Regions from separate parts of the Terracoccus luteus genome, predicted to be linked through region 1. Evidence: riboswitches for the same ligand, from Rfam matches in the RefSeq annotation. Region 1 holds a riboswitch; the other holds the start of a gene.
What was found. A riboswitch is a leader RNA that binds a small molecule or an ion and turns the genes downstream of it on or off. The one in region 1 is predicted to bind cyclic di-AMP.
Positions count from the first base shown of each region.

Region 1 (7,183 bases):
CAGGCCTTCACCGCCACCGCCGCCGGCGAGCTGCGCACCCTCGGCGGCACCCGGTGCCTCGACGTGGCCGGATCGAGCACCACCCGCGGCGCGGTCGTGCAGAGCTCCACCTGCAGCGGCGGTGCCAACCAGAAGTTCGACCTTCGCACCGGCACCACCGGAGCCGCCACCGGGGCGACCGTCGTCGTGGGGCGGCAGTCGGGGCTGTGCCTCGACGTGACCGGGGCGTCCACGGCATCCGGCGCCTTCGTCGAGACGTGGTCGTGCAACAACCAGGGCAACCAGGCGTGGCGCACGACCCTGTCGGCCGACACGCAGCCGCCGAGTGCGCCGACGAGCCCTCGGGTCGGCGGACTGACCTGTCGCACGGTCACTTTCGCGTGGAACGCCGCCACTGACACCGTGGGCGTGACCGCCTACGACGTCTACCACGACGGTCAGCTCATGACCTCCGTGGGCGGCTCCACCCTCTCGACGTCGCTGACCGTCGTGCCGGGCGCGACGTGGGGCCTCTACGTCAACGCCCGTGACGCGGCGGGCAACGTGTCGCAGGCCAGCGCGACGGTGACGATCGCCCCGCCGCAGTGCCAGGTCGACACGACGGCACCGAGCGTGCCGACGGGGCTGCGCGGTACGGCATCCGGCACGACCGTCACCCTGACGTGGACCGCCTCGAGCGACGACGTCGGCGTGCGCACCTACGACGTCTACCGCGGCGGCAGCAGGGTCGGCACGGTGACCGGGTCGGGCGCCACCCCGCCGGTGACGACGTTCGTCGACTCCGGGCTGGCGCCGAGCACGACCTACGCCTACTCGGTGACGGCGGCCGACGCGACTGGCAACGTCTCGGCACGCAGCGCGTCCGTCGGCGTGACGACGGGCGCCGCGTGCGCGAGCGCGGTCTGCGGCGTGGCCCAGGTGGCGACCGACACGGACATCCCGTGGGGGCTGGTGACGCTGCCCGACGGCAGCGTGCTCTACGGCCGCCGCGACGCCCGCACCCTCGTGAGGCTCGACCCCGCGACCGGCGGCAAGACGACCGTCGGCACGGTGCCGAACGTCTCGGGCACCGACGGCGAGGGCGGCCTCATGGGGCTCGCCGTCGCGCCGACGTTCGGGTCCGACCCATGGCTCTACGTCATGCACACCTCGCCGACCGACAACCGCATCGTGCGCTACCGCCTCACCGGGACCGGCACCGGCCTGCGCCTCGACACGGCGACCGGCCAGGTGCTCGTCAGCGGCATCCTGCGCAACAAGTACCACGACGGCGGGCGGCTGCGCTTCGGACCCGACGGCAAGCTCTACGCGAGCACGGGCGACGCGCAGAACCCCGACAGCGCGCAGAACGTCGCCGGCCTCAACGGCAAGGTGCTGCGGCTCAACCCCGACGGGAGCGTGCCGAGCGACAACCCGTTCGGCAGCTACGTCTGGAGCTACGGCCACCGCAACCCGCAGGGCCTCGCCTTCGACTCCCAGGGCCGGCTGTGGGAGCAGGAGTTCGGCAACTCGGTCATGGACGAGACAAACCTCATCGTCAGGGGCGGCAACTACGGCTGGCCCGCGTGCGAGGGCACCGTCGGCACGTGCGGCACGACCGGGTACATCGCGCCCAAGCGCACCTACCCGACGTCGGAGGGCTCCTGCTCGGGCATCGCCGTCGTGCGCGAAGCCCTCTACGTGGCCTGCGCCCGCGGCGCCCGCATGTACCGCGCGGTCATCAGCGGCGACAGCCTCACGTCGGTGCAGACGTACTTCGCCGGCACCTACGGCCGCCTGCGTACCGTCGAGCCGGCGCCGGGCGGGCTGTGGCTGACGACGACCAACCTCGGCGACAAGGACAGCACGGCCGACAACAGCGACGAGAGGATCCTCAGGGTGACGCTGGGGCCGTGAGCGGGCGTCGCGCACGGAGTGGTCGGATGGTCTGGTGACGACGTCCGGCCCTCACTCCCAGCCCCGTCCCCACCCTCGCGTGACGACCCGTGACGCGACCGAGGCGGATGCCGGTGCGTGCGCGGGCATCTACGCCCCCTTCGTGACCGGCACGACGGTGAGCTTCGAGCTCGAGCCGCCGAACGCGACGGAGATGGCCCGCCGGATCGTGGCCGCCCAGGAGCGACACGCCTGGGTCGTGCTCGAGCGCGACGGCGAGGTGCTCGGCTACGCCTATGGCGGGCCGTTCAAGGCGCGGGAGGCGTACCGGTTCGCGAGCGAGGTTTCGGTGTACCTCGCGCCCTCGGCACGGGGGCTCGGCGGAGGGCGGCAGCTCTACGACGCGCTGTTCGAGCGGCTGGTCGCCCGCGGCATCCGTGTCGTGGCCGCCGGGATGACGCAGCCGAACGAGCCGAGTGCCCGGCTGCACGCGGCGCTGGGTTTCGAGCCGGTCGGTACGTTCCGGCGGGTCGGGTGGAAGCACGGGGCGTGGCGCGACGTCACGTGGGTGCAGCGCGACATCGGCCCTGCCGGTGGGCCGACTCCCGCCTGACCCCGGGCGCGGACACCGGCGAACACACCGAGCAATGTGCAGCTCCCCGCGTTGCAACGCGACGACCTGCGCAGTGCTCGGTGTGTCGGTCAGCCCGCGACGGAGGTGAGGTGGCCGAAGACGACGACGTTGTCGCGGTACTCGTTGCGACTGTCGGTCGGCCCACCGCACGTCACGAGGCGGATCTGCGACTGCGTGAAGTCACCCTTGTAGACCTCGTCGGTCGGGAACTCCGTCTTCTTGAACGCCTGCACCCGGTCGACGGTGAAGGTCAGCGTCGTGCCGTCGGCGCGGGTGACCTTGACCGCGTCGCCCGCCTTGACGGCGCCGAGCTTCCAGAAGATGCCCTTACGGCCGTCGGGGGTGTCGACGTGGGCGGCGAGCACCGACGGGCCGAGCTGTCCGGGGGTCGGGCCGCCGGCGTAGAGGCCGACCTCGTCCGCGGTGCCGGGCACCGAGATGACGCCGTCGGACTGCACGGTGAGCGGCACGAAGGTCGACGACGAGAGCCCGATGCTCGTGATCTGAAGCTTCGTGGGCTGCGACGCGGCGAGGAACCCACCGACGTCAGGACCCGCATCGCCGGCCGTGCCGGATGCTGTCGCGCCGGGCCTCGTGGTCGCGCCACCCGTCGAGGTGGGCGGGTTCGACGGTGTGGCCGGTGTGGCCGGTGTGGCCGGTGTGGCCGCGGTCGACGGCGAGCCTGAGGACGTGCTGGTGGAGACGGCGGCCGGCTGCGGCGGACCTTCGGCTGAGGCCGCCCCGGCGGGGTCACCGCCACGGAGGGCGAGGGCGCCGATGACGATCCCGGCCACGAGCAGCACTGCGGCGAGCGCCGCGAGGGCGAGAACGCCTCGTCCCCGTGGCGTCGCGTGACGCCCGCCGCGCGACCCGGGGGAGGACGTCGACGTTGGTGAGCTGTCCGGTGTCATGTCGTCCTCCCTCGGGTCGCGGCTACGGGTTCAGGTGGTGCGTGGTGCGTGGTGCTTTGGTGCGAACTGCGGTGGTGCTCATTCTGGTGGTGCCGGTTGCGGTGGTGCGTGTTCTGGTGGTGCGTGTTCTGGTGGTGCGAACTGCTGTGGTGCAGGTCGAGCTGGGCGCTCAGGCGCCGACGCGGATCGCGTTGCGGCGCTTGGCGGCGAAGGCTCCGGTGCCGGCTGCGGCCAGGAGCAGGCCGCCGCCGAGGGCGAGCATGCCGGTGTTGGCGCCGTCCTGGTCGGTCTGGCCGGTGATCTGGCCGCCGCCGGTGTGCATGCCGCCGGCGGGGGCGACGCGCAGGGCTCCGCAGAGGGCGGGGTCGGTGGCCTCGGTGGGCAGGCTGGGGTCGAGGTCGCTCTTGGTGTCGCCGTCGTACTTGCCGTCGTGGTTGTGGTCCACGCCGTGGATGACGACGACGGACTGGCCCTTGGTGATGGCGTCGGCGACGCCCTGGGAGACCTTGATGCTGCCGCGTTCGTAGCTGATCTTGCCGCCGGGGGCGGTGTCGAACCGGTCGACCGCGAGGCCGCTGGCGGGGCTGGTGTCTCCGGTCTTGGTGAGGGAGACGACGATGTCGCCGTAGGCGGGGCCGCCTTCGGTGGTGTTGATGGTGCCGTCGCCGCTCTTGTCGTCGGTCACGGCGGGGCATTCGTGGCGGGCGGCGGCGGCGAAGTGGATGTGGGCTGCGTGGGGGGCGTCGGGGAGCAGGCCCATGGCGGCCATGGTGACGGTGATGGTGGTGCCGTCGACCTCGACCATGGCGGTGCCGCTGCCCTTGACGCCGTTCTCGACGACGGGCTTGAGGTTGGCGCTGACCCAGGCGTTGTCGGCGGCGAAGGCCGGCCCGACGGTCAGGGTCATGGCGGCCGCGGCGGCGAAGCCGGCGGTGGCGATACGGGTGGTGGTGCGCATGCAGTCCTCCTCGTGTGGGGCCGCCGTCTCCGATGACGGTGACCGCGCGACTGCCCGACGGGGACGGGCAGGGTGTCCGAGATGAGTTCGGCGTGCCGCCCGAGGCGGATTGGCCCCCCGCCGCCCGCCGCGGATGGAAGGGAGCGGGCGGACCGGCATCCGGGCCGTCGCTCGCCCGCCGCGGCTGGGAAGAGTGCACGCGGGTACCACGCGCCCGCCGCGGCTGGGAAAGGAGCGGGCCGACCGGCATCCGCGCCCTCGCTCGCCCGCCGCGGCTGGGAAGAGGGCAGGCGGGGTCCGTGCGCCCGACCTCCGGGGACGCGGAAGGGGGAGGATGCCGGTCGGCATCCTCCCCCTTCACGCAACGTCGCGCGGACCGACCGTGACCTCAGGCCACGGACGGTGACGGCTCACGGCGCGTAGATGTACTGCATGCCGCCCTGGTCGGTCAGCGTGCGGGTGTTGTAGTTGTACGGGCCGGCGAGGGCGTTCATCTCGATGATCGTGACCTGGTCGCCGTTGACGGCGGTGACCCAGGCGACGTGACCGGCGGACGAGGACGAGCCGTGGACGCCCGGCTGCATCACGAGGATGGAGCGGGTGCGCGGCGTGCCGCTCACGGTGTAGCCGGCGCGGGCGGCGCCGGAGCCCCAGACGAGCGCGTTGCCGGTCCAGCCGCCGGGGTAGTAGCCCTCGGAGGCGTACCACTTGGACAGGGCACCCCAGGTGCACTGCCCGCGGGTGGCCCAGTTGTAGGCGCTGCGGCCACCCGACGAGGCGGACGGCGTGTACGAGTTGCTCTCGCTCTTCGTCGCCGACGTCGAGTTGGTCAGCGTGCTGCGCGTCGTGCTGCGCGAGCTGCGGCTCGAGGTCGTGGTGCGCTCGGACACGGCCTCGTCGGCCTGGTCGTTCGAGCTGGTGCGCGTCGAGGTGCGTGAGGAAGCGGCGGCGTCCTCACGGGCCTGTTCGCGAGCAGCGTCGCGAGCGGCCTCACGGGCCGCCTCACGGGCCGCTTCGCGCTTGGCGGCCTTGCGGGCGGCGGCGCGCTCGGCGGCCTTGCGCTCGGCGGCGGCCTTCGCGGCGGCCGCAGCGGCGTCGGCGCGCTGCTTCTTGACGACGAGGTCCTCGATGACCTTCGCCTTGACCGGCGCGGCGGCCGGGGCGGCGAGGCCGAAGGAGGCCGGCGTGACGTCGGTCTGGGCCGCGGCGGCCCTGGGGCCGACGACGGCGGGGGCGGCGGGGGCGGCGGCCGGAGCGGCCTGCACCTCGCTGAGGCCCTCGGCGCCGGCCGGGGTGGCGAAGGTGGCGACGAGGCCACCGGCGGCAGCGACGATCACGGCGCCCTTGAGGGCCGGCTGGGCCGACTCACGGGCGATCGTCTTGAGCTCGGACAGGGGGTTGTGACGACCCGGCGCACGATGACGACCGCGTTCGTGGGTGTTGTTCAACGAAAGACCTCTCGCAACGCCTACGAAGTTAGCTGTCGGGTTCGGGCAAGAGGTACGTGCCCGGCCCTGACCGGCCGCTGTTCGCGATCGGTGAGGGCTTCACCCCGAGGACGCCCGAGGGCGTCCGGAGGAAGTGGTTCCCCCGCTCCTGCCTGATGTTCTGACGGGGCCTCAAGGCGGTGGCAGGACTCGGCGGTCCGCCCGGAGGAGCCCAGCTGTCAGCCGGGCTTCGGCGAGACTAGACGACGGATCTCGGAAAAGTCACATCCTGGTAACGGGCGGGCCGGTGAGCGGCCGGGTCAGGGGTGGGAAGTCGTGCGTGTTGAGCGGTATGGACACCAATGTGGCGTGGTCGAGGTCACACCATCCGGGCCTGCGGACAGGTGAGACGACCGTGCAGCGGGGGTAGCCCGCCTTTGCGGTGCCGTCGGCGTGTCTCGGCGTGTCCTCGGCGTGTCCTCGGCATGTCGAGTCGGATGCCGACCGTTGACCGACCGTTGACCGACCGTTGACCTCGGCGGCGGGACGCAGGACCGTGGACCCATGCTCGCGGACTCGAAGGCCTTCAGCGGTTTCAGCGTCGACGACCCGGAGCGGGCGCGCTCCTTCTACGCCGACGTGCTCGGACTGGAGGTGTCGGAGCAGAACGGCATGCTCACCCTGCACCTCGGCGGTGGCACAGACGTTCTCGTCTACCCGAAGCCCAACCACGAGCCGGCCTCCTTCACCGTGCTCAACTTCCCGGTGCCGGACGTCCAGGCGGCCGTCGACGCGCTCACCGAGCGTGGGGTCCGGTTCGAGCGGTACGCGGGCACGCCGATGGAGACGGATGAGAAGGGCGTGTTCCGCCAGGGTGGCCCGCTCATCGCGTGGTTCACGGACCCCGCCGGCAACGTGCTGTCCGTCATCGAGGAGTGAGGCGTGAGTGCGGGGCGAGTCAGGGCCGGTGAGCCGGCCCGGCCCTGTCGCACGCGGGCCCCGCTCAGGTGCTCGTGGCCTCGGCCCGCTGCGCCAGGCACAGCTCGGTGATCTGGCGGATGAGGTGCAGCGGCATCGGCTGGGAGAGCGGGAAGCGCACCGTCTCCTTCGCGCCGCGGTAGGGCGCGACCTCGCGCTCGAACGTCTCGTCGCCGGTCGGCACAGGGTAGATGCCGACGTGCTTCTTCCAGCCGGCGAAGTAGAGCAGCGGGCGGCCGCTGACGAGGTAGGTCGCCATGCCGTAGCTGATCTTCTCGCGGGCGTGGGGAGCCGCCTGCGCGATGGTGCGCCGCACTCCCTCGAGGGCGCGCCGCGACTCGGGTGGGAACGACGCGATGTAGTCGTCGATCGTCTCGAATTTCGTCGCCACGCGCCGTGC
Region 1 is NZ_RBXT01000001.1:3,231,825-3,239,007, reverse strand. It holds gene DFJ68_RS14600 (PQQ-dependent sugar dehydrogenase) at 1-1,896, shown strand, start outside; gene DFJ68_RS14595 (GNAT family N-acetyltransferase) at 1,976-2,488, shown strand; gene DFJ68_RS14590 (sortase domain-containing protein) at 2,578-3,420, opposite strand; gene DFJ68_RS14585 (CHRD domain-containing protein) at 3,590-4,378, opposite strand; gene DFJ68_RS14580 (CHAP domain-containing protein) at 4,789-5,826, opposite strand; cyclic di-AMP (ydaO/yuaA leader) riboswitch at 5,830-6,007, opposite strand; gene DFJ68_RS14575 (VOC family protein) at 6,370-6,744, shown strand; gene DFJ68_RS14570 (iron chaperone) at 6,809-7,174, opposite strand.

Region 2 (7,183 bases), 730 kb from region 1:
GACCGCCGGCCACGTCATCCAGCCAGGCGACGACCGGCCCGCTCAGCCCGCGGCGGTGACGACGCCCCGCAGCAGGGCCAAGTAGTCGTCGGCGCTGCGCGCACCGGTGAGGGCGGCGGACCGGTTGGCCACGACGACCGGCACCTGCGTGATCCCGAGGGAACGGGCGGCGTCCTCGTCGGCTCGCACGGCGTCCTCGTAGTCGTCGGCCGCGAGCACGGCGGCGGTACGGCGCTCGTCGAGGCCGCACTCGGCACCCAGCCGTTGCAGCACCTGGTGGTCGGCGATGTCGAGCCCCTCGGCGAAGTGGGCCCGGCAGAAGCGCTCGACCGCGGCCGACTGGAGCCCGTGCCCGCCCTGGGCGAGAGCGAGGGCGATGAGGCGCTGCGCGTCGCGGCTGTCGGCGGGCACAATGCGCTCGGGGTCGAACCCGACGAGCTCGTCGTCGTCGCCGGACCGCGCGACCTCCGCGGCGTCCGCGACGGCCCGCCGAACGGCATCCTCGTCGGTGGGGCCCTGCACGAGGGCCCGCCACGTCACCGTGACGTCGGACGGCCGCTCGAACGCGTGCACAGCCGCCTCGAGGCGCTGCTTGACGACCCACGACAGCGGGCTGACGAGGTCACCCCACAGCTCGAGGTCGACGGCGGTGCTGGAGTCGGCCACCTGCTGGTTCGTCGTGCTCATCGCGTCAGTCTGGCACGCAGCCCCGACAGCCTCCGGGTGGAGGTGAGGGCCGACCGGTGTCGGTGGGCGCGGGTCGAGGTGATGATTCGCTCCCTGCCGCGGCCGTCTACCTCGACCCGGCTCGCACCCGCGGGGGTCGAGGTGATCCGCGACCACCGACGGTCGGGTTCCACCTCCGCCCGACGAGCGGAGCGCCCCGGGACGAGGCGAGGCCCCGCCCACCGAATGGTGGACGGGGCCTCGGGATCCCGGGGCGGGGTCGCTCAGAAGCGGCCGTAGCCCGAGGGCGTGGTCCAGATCGAGTGGTTGCCGATCACGGTGCCGGGGCGCTGCGCGTCGACCATGCGGCCGGGGCTCACGTAGATGCCCACGTGGTAGGCCGGGTAGCCGAAGAACACGAGGTCGCCGGGGCGGGGGCTGCTGACGCGCGTGGCGGCACGCTGCTGCGCCGACGCCGTGCGCGGGATCGACACGCCGGCCTTGCGGTACACGTACGACGTGAAGCCGGAGCAGTCGAAGCCGCTCGGGGTCGAGCCGCCGTAGACGTAGGGCACGCCGGTGTAGTTGTAGGCGATGCCGACGATGCCGGATGCCGACGGGGCCGGGTTCGAGGCCGGCTTCGGGGCCGTCGTAGTCGTCTTCGTCGGCGTGCTCGAGGAGGACGAGGACGACGAGGAGGTCGAACGGCTCGAGGTCGAGCGGCTCGTCGTGCTGCTCGAGGTCGAGCGCGAGCTGGAACGCGTCGACACGGCGGTGCGCTCGGTCGAACGCGACGAGCGGGTGGTGCTCTGCTCGCGCTCGGCGGCAGCGGCACGGGCGGCGCGCGCCTCCCGGGCTTCGCGGGCCTCGCGCGCCTCACGGGCGGCCTCGGCAGCAGCGGCGCGCTGACGGGCCTCGCGGGCCTGCTCGGCGGCCTTCGCCTCGGCGCGGGCCTTCGCCTCGGCCTTGGCCTTCGCGGCGGCCACGGCACGCTGCTTCTCGACGACGAGGTCCTCGATGACGATCGGCTTGGCCTTGGGCGCGGCGGCCGGGGCGACGTAGCCGAACGCGGTGAGCGCGGTGGTGCGGGCCGAGTCGACGGCCTGCGGGCCGACAACGGCGGGGGCCGCGGCGACCTTGGCGTCGACGGCGGCGACGACGTTCGTGTCGTCGGCGGCGGCCGCGGGCTGGACGAAGGAGGCGACGAGGCCACCGGAGGCGGCCACGATCGCGGCCCCCTTGACGGCGGGCTGGGCGGACTCCTTGGCGATGAGCGTCAGCTCGGCAAGGGGGTTGAAACGGCCGGGGGCGCGGTGGCGCCCAGGAGCGTTGTGAGCCACGGGATCTACCTCTCGACGCCTACGAGGTGAGCTGTCGGGTTCGGGCTGAGGTACTGCCCGGTCCGTGGAGCCGCAATGGCTCGTGGGACTTCACCCCGAGGACGTCTCTCGACGCCCGTGGAAGTGGGTCCCCCGCTCCTGCCGTGAAGGGTTCAAGCCGACCTTCGAACCGGTGGCAGGACTCGGCGTTCCGGTTCGAAGCCCTCGCCCGACGGGTGGGTGAGTGCCCCCAAGGTAGCGAGTCACCCCCGCATTGTCACGCCAAGGTCACGATCCGGTCCGGACGGGAACTCCGCGCGACGCGCACCCGGCGTCAGACGGTCTCGCAGTAGACGTGCACGGCGACGTCGTCGGGCAGCGAGACGCCGCTCGAGGCCTCGCTCCCCTGGCGCACCGCGACGACGCGCCCGCCCTCGCGCACGACCTCGACGTGGCTGCCGGGCAGCACCCCGGCCGCGGTGAGCAGCGAGAGCGCGTCGGGGTCGACCTGCACCGGCTCGCCGATGCGGCGGATGACGACGACGCGGGGCTGGGCGCCGGCGGCCGCGGTGAGCGCGGTGAGCCCGGCGAGGAAGTCCTCGGGCTGCTCGACCCCGAACTCGTGCAGGCCGGGGATGGGGTTGCCGTAGGGCGACTCGAGACCCTCGCCGATGAGCCCGAGGATCTTGCGCTCGACCTGCTCGGACATGACGTGCTCCCACCGGCACGCCTCGTCGTGGGCGTACTCCCACTCGAGCCCGATGACATCGACGAGCAGCCGCTCGGCGAGGCGGTGCTTGCGCATGACCCGGGTGGCGAGCAGCCGGCCGTGGTCGGACAGCTCGAGGTGCCGGTCGCCCGACACGGCGACGAGGCCGTCGCGCTCCATGCGCGCCACCGTCTGCGACACCGTCGGCCCCGAGTGCCCGAGGCGCTCGGCGATGCGCGCGCGCAGGGGCACGATGCCCTCTTCCTCCAGCTCGAAGATCGTGCGCAGGTACATCTCGGTGGTGTCGATCAGGTCGGTCACAGCCCTAGCCTCTCAGAGTTCACGCCGCCCACGGCACCGGCGCCCGGGTGTCAGGACGCCGTCGGATGCCGGCGGGTCGGGTCGTGCCGCGGCACCCACACCCGCAGCCACCCGGCCCCGACGACGGCGCCGACGCCGAGCACGACCGAGCTGGCCCCGAGCGTCATGATGCCGCTCAGCCCCGACAACGCCAGCGGGCCCGCCGCCCTTCCCACGTCGGCGAACAGGCGCCAGCCGCCGAGGAACTGGGTGCGGCCGACGGCCGGTGAGGCGTCGGCCCCGAGGGTCATGACGAGGCCCGCCCCGATGCCGTTGCCGAGCCCGAGCACGGTGGCCGCGAGCGTGATGGCGACGAGGCCGGTGGCGAGCGGCAGCACCATCATCCCGATGCCGAGCACGACCATGCTGGGCACCGCGGCGGCGACCCGGCCGTAGCGGTCCATGAGCCAGCCGGAGGGGTAGAACAGCAGCATGTCGAGGGCCCCGGCCACGCCGAAGACGAGCGCGGTCTGGGACGGGGTGAGCCCCTGCGACTCGGCCCAGAGCGGCACGAGCGCCTCGCGCACCGCCCGGGCACCCGAGATGCACAGGGCACCCGTGCCGAGGGTCAGCAGCACGAAGCGGTGCTCTCCGAGGACGCTGAAGACCGACCGGTGGGCGACCGCGGCCGCGGCCCCGTCGGCATCCTTCGTGATGTCCGGCGCGAGCAGGACGAGGAGGAAGGCGGCCCCGGCGGCGACCGCCCCGACGACGTAGGCGGCCGCGACGTCGCTGCGCGCGATGACGAAGGCGCCGATGAAGGGGCCGATGAAGGCGCCGATGCGCGTGACGCCCCCGAGCGTCGACAGGGCCCGGGCGCGCATCGCGACGGGCACCGCCTCGGTGAGATACGCCTGGCGGGCCAGGCCGAAGAGCGAGCCGGCCAGGCCGATCACGAGCACGCCTGCGAACAGCAGGGCGAGGTGGCCGGCGAGCGCGCACAGGGCCATGCCGACGGCCTCGACCACCGCGGCGGTGAGCAGGGCGCGCCGCTCACCGATGCGGGCCGCGAGCGCCCCGGACGGCAGGTCGCCGAGCAGCTGGCCGACGCCGATGGCCGCGACGGCGAGGGCGGCGACCGCGACCGACGCGCCCAGACCGCGGGCCGTGACGGCCACGACCGGCATGACGGCCCCCGAGCCGACCGCGGAGAGCAGGCTCGGGCCGTACGCCGAGACGGCGATGGAGCGCCAGCCCCCGGGCACGCCGCCCGGTGCTCCCGCCCCGCCGACCGGCACGGCGGGAGGGGTCTCGGTCATGGCACGAGACCCTAACGATTGGGCATCTCGGGTGGCCGCCCGCAGGGGCTGTGGCGAGGCTGAGGGACGTGACGAGCCCCGGTGCGGACGGGCCGGTCGCGGCCTCGTCGCCGTGGCCGGTGCCCTCACCGACCGCTCCGACTGCCCCGTCCGCTCCGGCCGCGCGGTTGCCCGGCGGACGCTCGCTCGCCTGGGCCCTCGGGCTCGTCGTGATCGGGTCCCTCGTGCTGGCCCTCACGGTCCCCGTCGGGACGGCCGCGGTCGGCATCGTGCTCTTCGGGGTGCTCGCCGTCGTGCTCGAGCTGCGCTACCTCGGTGGCCGGTTCGGCCTCATGCCGGTGCGCTCGTCGGGCACGGTCACCCTCGCCGTCGGGGCTCTCGTCGCGGTGGCCGTCGCCGCCCGCGCGGTGGCCCCGGCCGGCCGCGGTGCGGGCGCCGTCGTCGGGGTCGTCGCGACGTACGGACTGCTCACCCTCGTCGCCCACCGCTGCCTCCGCGGCCGGGTTCGCCGGGCGGCCCTCGGCGTCGTCGCCGTGGGCGCGGCGCTGTCACTCGCCTTCCCCGACCAGCACCTCGTCGTGCTGGCGCACCTGCACCACCTCGTGCCGGCCGTGCTGGTGTGGGACTGGTCGTCGCGGCGCTCGGCCCGGGGCCGGCGGGCGGTGCGCTGGGTCGTCGCGGGCTGGGTGGTGCTCGTGCCGGCGCTGCTGCTCTCCGGGGCCCTCGACGGGCTGCTCCACGCCGACGTCGACCTCGTCCGCGGCCTCGCCGACGGCGCCGTCGGGGCGTTCGGGGCGCCACCCGGGGCGGGGGCGGGAGCGCTCGCCGAGCGCCTCTTAACCCTCTTCGCGTTCAGCCAGACCGTGCAGCTCGCGGTGTGGGTGGGCCTGCTACCGCACTGGGCCCCCGACGTGTCGGCCGACCTGGAGACACGGCTGCCGTGGCTCACCGGCGCCCGGCTCTGGGTCGTCGGCTTCACCGCCGCCGCCGTGCTGGCGGTGCTCTTCGCCCGCGACTACGCACTCGGCGCCCGGGTCTTCACAGCCCTGTCGGCGGCGCCGATGCTGCTCGAGCTCGCGGCGGTGCTCCTGCTCGTGGCCGGTGGCGCAGGGATCGTCGGGGTGGCGCGAGCGCGAGCCGACCTGCCCCCGGACGTCGGCGCACCGGCATCCGACGACGGCGGCGAGCGCGCCGCCTGAGCGCTCCCGCATGGCCCGCGCCACGGTGCGGAAAAGGTCTTGAACCGGTCGGGATGCCGACGTACGGTGCAAGGACCGAGCCCGAAGGGAGGTGGTCCGAGAAGTGTCTTCTTCTTCCGGAACGTACGAGGTGGCCACGCGATAGTCGCGTCAGCGACCCGTAACCATGGATGAAGCAGGGCGGTCCGACCACGGTCGGGCCGCCCTGTTCCGTTGTCGGTCGGTCGGATGCCGTCGGATGCCGTCGGATGCCGGGTCTCAGGGCTGGCGACGGGAGCGACGCCACGCGTTCGCGGTGGCGAGGTCGCCGTCACCGACGCGCGTGAAGACGATGCGGTCATGCAGCCGGTTGGAGCGGCCGGCCCAGAACTCGACCTCGTCGCACCGCACGCGGTACCCGCCCCAGAACGGGGGCACGGGGACGTCGGTGTCGTCGCCCGTGTCGGGGAAGCGCTGTGACACCTCGGCCCAGCGGCGCTCGAGCTCGTCGCGGCCGGTGGCGGGCTCCGACTGCTCGGACGCCCACGCCGACAGCCGCGACCCGTAGGGCCGCGAGTCGAAGTACGCCTCGACCTCGTCGCGGCCGAGCGGCTCGGCGCGCCCGCGGAAGCGGATGGCCCGGTAGAGAGCGGGCCACGTCAGGCTGACGGCGACGCGCGGCTCGTGCTCGATCTCGCGGCCCTTGCTCGAGCCGAGGTTGGTGACGAAGCCGGGGCCCCGCTCGTCGAAGAAGCGCATGAGCACGGTGCGCACGTTGGGCGCGCCCGAGCTGTCGACGGTGGCGACGGAGATGGCCGTCGGCTCCGGCACGTCGTCGCGCGAGCGGGCCACCTCGGCGGCGTGCTCGACCCACGCGTTCGCCTGCTCCCACGGGGTGGCGGCGACGGCCGACTCGTCGAGGCCCTCGCCGGCGTAGTCGATGCGCGGCACGTCGGGGCCGGGGACGGAGGAGGAGCTGCTCATGGGCCCAGACTAGGCTGGGCGGACGGCCCATCGACGGGTCGCACCGTGTGCCGCAGGGGCGGCACCACCGACCACGAGGAGTCCCCCGATGGCAGGCAAGGGCAAGCTGGTCGTCTCGGCCGTGCGGCTCGGGGTCAAGTACGGGCCGCAGCTGTGGGTGGCCAGCAAGGCACTGCGCGAGCCGGCCAAGGAGGCGGGCCAGAAGCTCGTCGCGAGCGACCGGGCGCGCAAGGCGGCGTTCGAGCATGCCCAGCGGCTCAGCGACGGCGCGGTGCTCAAGGTGCCGCGCACCGGCGAGACGGTGTGGGTCGTCTTCAGCGGCGACACGGCCGTCAGCGTCTACCCCACCGTCGACGTGCCCCTGTCGGCGCTCGTCGACCGGGCCGACCTGACCCGCCGGGTGCGCCCGGGCCAGCAGGGCTCCGTGCGCGAGCGGGCCAAGGACGCCGCCGACGCCGCGCTGCGTCGCGGTGACCGCCCGGGCGCGACGCCCCTGCAGGGCGAGACGACCGACCCGCGCGGTCACTGAGACCCGCGCCCGCAGGGCCGGCGGGGCCCGGGCTCAGTCGGCGACGACGATGCCGAGCTCGGACGCGAGCGCGTCGGCGAGCTCGATGACCTGGCCTCGGGACAGCGTCGCGCCACGGAGGCCGGCGAGCCCCCGGGGCTCGCGCAGCTGCGCGCCAGACAGGTCGAGCCGGGCGTAGC
Region 2 is NZ_RBXT01000001.1:2,498,390-2,505,572, forward strand. It holds gene DFJ68_RS11315 (carboxymuconolactone decarboxylase family protein) at 1-59, shown strand, start outside; gene DFJ68_RS11320 (DsbA family oxidoreductase) at 43-687, opposite strand; gene DFJ68_RS18750 (C40 family peptidase) at 951-2,006, opposite strand; cyclic di-AMP (ydaO/yuaA leader) riboswitch at 2,008-2,175, opposite strand; gene DFJ68_RS11335 (iron-dependent transcriptional repressor DtxR) at 2,320-3,015, opposite strand; gene DFJ68_RS11340 (MFS transporter) at 3,066-4,313, opposite strand; gene DFJ68_RS11345 (hypothetical protein) at 4,382-5,512, shown strand; gene pdxH (pyridoxamine 5'-phosphate oxidase) at 5,771-6,475, opposite strand; gene DFJ68_RS11355 (hypothetical protein) at 6,564-7,004, shown strand; gene DFJ68_RS11360 (pentapeptide repeat-containing protein) at 7,038-7,183, opposite strand, start outside.
Region 2: another riboswitch for cyclic di-AMP. It lies ahead of DFJ68_RS18750 (C40 family peptidase); the one in region 1 lies ahead of DFJ68_RS14580 (CHAP domain-containing protein).